Linked DNA regions of Lacrimispora indolis DSM 755. The protein of the gene in region 1 interacts with the protein of each later gene in a pairwise test. Links are inferred from orthologs where the notes say so. Each region holds a gene or a part of one and is shown on either strand. Other genes may lie near its edges.

What was found. The genes of interacting proteins can lie anywhere in the genome.
Region 2: the proteins of grpE (region 1) and groL interact in binary tests that used the Escherichia coli proteins (3 or more experiments, as listed by UniProt). The link is inferred for Lacrimispora indolis DSM 755 from one-to-one orthologs.

The regions. Positions count from the first base shown.
Region 1 is NZ_AZUI01000001.1:649,193-652,368, reverse strand. Bases 281-3,176 are described here. They hold grpE (nucleotide exchange factor GrpE), read left to right. Parts: upstream 281-1,354; coding sequence 1,355-1,999; downstream 2,000-3,176. Other genes in these bases: dnaK (molecular chaperone DnaK), read left to right, coding at 2,063-3,176; hrcA (heat-inducible transcriptional repressor HrcA), read left to right, coding at 288-1,337. UniProt on the Escherichia coli protein: Participates actively in the response to hyperosmotic and heat shock by preventing the aggregation of stress-denatured proteins, in association with DnaK and GrpE. It is the nucleotide exchange factor for DnaK and may function as a thermosensor.
Region 2 is NZ_AZUI01000001.1:432,199-435,337, reverse strand. The notes cover bases 28-2,886. They hold groL (chaperonin GroEL), read left to right. Parts: upstream 28-576; coding sequence 577-2,196; downstream 2,197-2,886. Other genes in these bases: K401_RS0102045 (DUF6106 family protein), read left to right, coding at 2,429-2,886; K401_RS0102055 (co-chaperone GroES), read left to right, coding at 201-491. Outside these bases: more of K401_RS0102045, read left to right, coding at 2,887-2,938.

The DNA of each region.
Region 1 (3,176 bases):
AGGCAACACTGCGGACTAGATCGTGTTGCTATGATCGTGTTGTTATGGTGTCTTCCTTACCATTATATTACAAAAGTGTTAAATGTCAAGAAAAAGTTGTCAACAGCTTTGTAATATTTAATAAAAGAATGAGGAAAAATGTACAAACAAGCCACAAAAACTTCACCAAAAATTTTTATAGGAATGTATTGACAAAAGTAGAAAAAAAGAATATATTATGAAAAGAAGATGTTAGCACTCCCAAACGTTGAGTGCTAACAAAAAACTCAGAAAGGAAGTGGAGCAGCTTGAGTGATAAGGATCAGTTAGATGAGCGGAAGGTAACCATATTAAAAGCCATCATCAAGACTTATCTGGAAACAGGAGAACCGGTCGGTTCCCGTACCATATCAAAGTATACGGATTTGAACTTGAGTTCCGCTACCATCCGGAATGAGATGTCTGATCTGGAGGAGCTGGGGTACATTATGCAGCCTCACACCTCGGCAGGAAGGATTCCTTCCGACAGAGGATACCGCTTTTATGTGGACCAGATCATGCAGGAAAAAGAAGAGGAAGTCACTGAGATCAAGGATATGATGCTGAAACGGGTAGACAGGGTGGAGCTGTTGTTAAAGCAGATGGCAAAGCTTCTTGCCCAGAACACCAATTACGCGGCAATGATCAGCGCTCCCCAGTACCACAGGAACAAACTGAAGTTTATCCAGCTTTCCAAGGTTGATGAAGAAAAGCTTCTTGTAGTAATCGTGGTGGAGGGAAACATCATTAAGAATACCATAATTCCCATTCATACGGAATTAAATGACGAAGGACTTCTGAATCTGAATATTCTTCTTAACAATGCCCTTAACGGGCTGACCATAGAAGAGATCAATCTTGAAGTGATCAGCAGGCTGAAAATTCAGGCAGGGCCCCACTGTGATGTGGTGGACCGGGTACTGACCGAGGTGGCAGGAGCCATCCAGGGCGATGATGAAGACCTTCAGATTTACACCAGCGGGGCCACCAATATTTTCAAGTATCCGGAGTTAAGTGATGGAGAAAGGGCCAGTAAGCTTATCGGCACGCTGGAACAAAAGGAGCTTTTGCAGGGGCTGATCGATGATGTGAACAGCTCGGAGAGCGGATCCGGAATCCAGGTATACATCGGTGATGAAGCACCCGTTAAGACCATGAAGGACTGCAGCATTGTAACTGCCAACTATGAGCTGGGCGAAGGCTTAAGGGGTACCATTGGAATCATAGGACCGAAACGCATGGATTATGAAAAGGTACTCAGCACATTGCGCAATCTCATGACGCAGCTGGATGCCATTTTGAAAAAAGATGAAAGGTAAAGGGAAGAGCATTGAGCATGGAAGATGTGAAAACAGATGAAAGACTGGCAGATGAGACTGTTCAGGCGGAAGATGCCGCTTTCACTGAAAAAGAAATAGAAGGCACAGAAGCCTGTGCAGACGACGGAATCCAGGAAGGCGTTTCAGAGGAAGAAACGGCGGAAGAGGATTCTAAGGAAGAATCCGTGAAAAAGGGTCTTTTCGGGAAAAAGAAAGAGAAAAAAGACCCAAGAGATGAAAAGATAGAAGAACTGACAGACCGCCTTCAGAGGAACATGGCTGAATTCGATAATTACCGCAAGAGAACAGAGAAGGAAAAGACAGCCATGTTTGAAATCGGGGCAAAGGATATTGTGGAACGGATCCTCCCTGTAGTAGATAATTTTGAAAGAGGCCTTGCAGCCATTTCCGAGGAGGAGAAGAACGCTCCTTTTGCAGATGGCATGGAAAAGATATACAAACAGCTGATGAAAACACTGGAAGAAGCAGGCGTAAAGCCCATTGAAGCAGTGGGAAAGCCGTTTGATCCCAATTTCCATAATGCGGTCATGCATATTGAAGATGAGTCACTGGGAGAGAATGTTGTTTCCCAGGAACTCCAGAAGGGTTACACCTACCGCGACACCGTGGTAAGACATTCCATGGTGCAGGTGGCGAATTAGTCATATAAAACTCAGAAAACAGATAACATTCACATTTGGTTTATTAAATAGGAGGAAAAAACTATGGGCAAGATCATTGGTATTGACTTAGGTACAACAAACAGCTGTGTGGCCGTTATGGAAGGCGGTAAACCGGTTGTAATCCCCAACAGCGAAGGCGTAAGAACCACACCATCCGTTGTTGCATTTACTAAGAACGGAGAGAGGCTTGTAGGCGAGCCTGCAAAGCGTCAGGCTGTAACAAACGCTGACCGCACCATCTCTTCCATCAAAAGACATATGGGTACGGACTACAAGGTAACCATTGACGGAAAGAATTACAGCCCTCAGGAGATTTCTGCCATGATCCTTCAGAAATTAAAGGCAGATGCAGAGGCTTATTTAGGAGAAAAGGTGACCGAAGCGGTTATTACCGTACCGGCATATTTTAACGACGCACAGCGTCAGGCAACCAAGGATGCAGGTAAGATCGCAGGCCTTGACGTAAAGCGTATCATCAACGAGCCGACGGCAGCAGCCCTGGCTTATGGACTTGATAATGAAAAAGAGCAGAAGATCATGGTGTATGACTTAGGCGGCGGTACCTTCGACGTTTCTATCATTGAGATCGGCGACGGCGTCATCGAAGTTCTTTCCACCAACGGTGATACCCGTCTGGGCGGTGATGATTTTGACAACCGCATTACCCAGTGGATGGTAGATGAATTCAAGAAAGCAGAAGGCGTTGACTTGTCCGGAGACAAGATGGCCATGCAGAGATTAAGAGAGGCGGCTGAAAAGGCAAAGAAGGAATTATCTTCTTCTACCACCACAAACATCAACCTGCCATTTATCACCGCTACCTCAGAGGGTCCAAAGCATCTGGATATGAACCTGACCAGAGCAAAATTTGATGAACTGACTGCTGACCTCATCGAGCGCACAGCAGTTCCGGTACAGAACGCGTTAAGAGATGCAGGCATTACTTCCGCAGAATTAGGAAAAGTACTGTTGGTAGGCGGATCTACCCGTATGCTGTCCGCTCAGGATAAAGTAAAACAGCTGACAGGCAAGGAGCCTTCCAAGTCCTTGAACCCGGATGAATGTGTTGCCATCGGCGCCAGCATCCAGGGCGGAAAGCTTGCAGGCGATGCAGGCGCAGGCGATATTCTTCTTCTGGACGTTACTCCTCTTTCCT
Region 2 (3,139 bases), 220 kb from region 1 along the record:
AGAAAATTTCTATAAACTATGTAGGTAAAGGAGAAAATACCGCAAATATGGTAAAAATGTAAAAAAAATATAAAGTTAGCACTCAACTATTGACAGTGCTAATAATGAGTGATATAACTTAGTATGTGAATAAAATAAAACTTCTTTCGGAAGGCCAAAAGAAAGAAATAATAAGCAGAAAGCTATGAGGAGGAATTGCAATGAAATTAGTACCATTATTTGACAAAGTTGTGTTAAAACCATTGGTTGCAGAGGAGACAACAAAGTCCGGTATTGTTCTGCCGGGTCAGGCAAAAGAAAAACCCCAGCAGGCGGAAGTTATCGCAGCAGGACCAGGCGGTCTGGTAGACGGCAAGGAAGTTACCATGCAGGTTAAAGTGGGCGATAAAGTAATCTTCTCCAAATATTCAGGAACAGAAATAGAGACCGGAGAAGACGATGAGAAATATGTAATCGTCAAGCAGAGTGATATTTTAGCAGTGATCGAATAATTTTAGAAGGCAATACTGAAATCATAACAGATAGTTTTAGATAATACGTATTTTTATTTTTAGAAGAAAACTGGAGGAATGAATCATGGCAAAACAGATTAAATATGGCGTAGATGCCAGAAAAGCACTTGAGTCCGGAGTTAATCAGTTAGCAGATACCGTTCGTGTAACATTGGGACCTAAGGGAAGAAACGTTGTACTGGATAAATCCTTTGGCGCACCTTTGATCACAAACGATGGTGTTACCATTGCAAAAGAGATCGAGCTGGAGGATGCCTTTGAGAATATGGGCGCTCAGCTTGTAAAAGAAGTTGCTACAAAGACCAATGACGTGGCCGGTGACGGTACCACAACTGCAACTGTTCTGGCTCAGGCTATGATCAATGAAGGAATGAAGAACCTGGCAGCAGGCGCAAACCCAATCGTTTTAAGAAAGGGTATGAAAAAAGCCACAGAAGCAGCAGTAGAAGCTATTGCAAAGATGAGCGAGCCGATCAAAGGCAAGGCATCCATCGCAAGAGTAGCAGCTATTTCCGCATCAGATGATGAGGTTGGCGAGATGGTAGCTGACGCTATGGAGAAGGTTTCCAACAACGGTGTTATCACCATTGAAGAATCCAAGACCATGAAGACAGAGCTGGATCTTGTGGAAGGTATGCAGTTTGACAGAGGTTATATCTCTGCTTATATGTGCACCGATATGGAGAAGATGGAAGCTAATTTAGACGATCCATACATTCTCATTACAGATAAGAAGATCTCAAACATTCAGGAGATCCTTCCTTTATTAGAGCAGGTAGTTCAGTCCGGCGCAAGACTTCTCATCATCGCAGAAGATGTGGAAGGCGAGGCTTTAACCACCTTAATCGTTAATAAATTAAGAGGTACCTTCAATGTCATCGCTGTAAAGGCTCCAGGCTACGGCGACAGAAGAAAAGAGATGTTACAGGATATCGCTGTTTTAACAGGCGGTACCGTGATTTCCGATGAATTAGGCTATGAGCTTAAGAATGCAACCCTTGATCTCTTAGGACGTGCAAAATCCGTTAAGGTTCAGAAGGAAAATACCGTGATCGTGGACGGCTGCGGCGATAAGGAAGCAATCACCGCAAGAATCGGCCAGATCAAGGGCCAGATCGAAGAGACCACTTCTGATTTTGACAGAGAAAAATTACAGGAAAGACTAGCAAAATTATCCGGCGGCGTAGCAGTGATCCGTGTAGGCGCTGCAACAGAGACCGAGATGAAAGAAGCAAAGCTTCGTATGGAAGACGCTTTATCCGCAGCAAGAGCAGCTGTTGAGGAAGGCGTTATCGCAGGCGGCGGTTCTGCTTACGTTCATGCGATCAACCAGATCGAAGACACTGTAAAGGAACTGGAAGGTGATGAGAAGACCGGAGGAAAGATCATCTTAAAGGCACTCGAAGCTCCTTTATACCACATCGTAGCCAATGCAGGTCTGGAAGGAAGCGTCATCATCAATAAGGTGAGAGAGTCCAAGGTGGGAACCGGCTTTGACGCATACAAGGAAGAATACGTTGACATGGTGGAAGCAGGCATCCTGGATCCTACAAAGGTCACCAGAAGCGCCCTTCAAAATGCTACCAGTGTTGCATCTACCTTATTGACAACAGAGTCCGTTGTTGCTAATATTAAAGAAAAAGCACCTGCAATGCCAGCACCAGGCGGAATGGATATGATGTAACATTCACGAAAGCAATGAGCAGTGCGAAGCGGAAGATGAAAAAAATTTCGTTGTGCTTGCACATAAGAAATTTTTTCCATCTTCCGCTTCCCAGGGCGAACGCCCGTGAGCGGGTAAAGCCTGCGGCTTTACCCGCTGCACTGCGGATTTCCGGTATAACAAACATCTTTTGAATCGGGACAGGCTGCGCCGTAAGAAGCCATGCAGGTAAGAGGAAAGGACCCAGATCGTTATGAATGAAATGTATGCAGAATGGCTAGTGAAGCGAAAGTCTCCGGCCTATACCATGTTGATAAAAATTGCGATGGGAATCCTGTGCGTGATCGCGTTTTTCCTCTCCATGTCTCCGGTTTTCGGGATCTTTGGAGTGCTCATCCTGCTTGCTGCCGTTGCGGCCGCTTATTTTGTATTCCGCAACAGTGAAGTGGAATTTGAATACCTGTATGTGACCAATACTCTTTCCATTGACCGGATCTACGGCAGAAGCAAGAGAAAGAAAGCCTGGGAAGGTTCCATGGAAGAGATTAAGATCGTTGCTCCTACCGGCTCCACAGAAGCCAGGGATCACGAAACAAAGAATATGAAGTTACTGGATTTTTCTTCCCACGCACCGGGAGCAAAGACTTATACATTAATAAGCCAGGCCGGTGCCGAAACGACCAAGATCATATTTGAACCTAACGATAAGCTGCTTCAGTGTATGAGGATGACGGCGCCGCGTAAGGTTGTGAAAGCAGTATAAAATAAAAAAGGAATCAGATGTTTTATTAAAACATCTGATTCCTTTTTTATTTTTACAAAAGTTTCTTAAAGAAGTTATTTTGCCGGATACATCGGTTCAAAGCCGTAAAATCTTCGTTGACAACCCCTTAAAAATTTGGTACACTAGTGTAATTGATTAGAGCGTTAAAGTTTTTGAAAAAAAACGTTAACGCTTAAATAA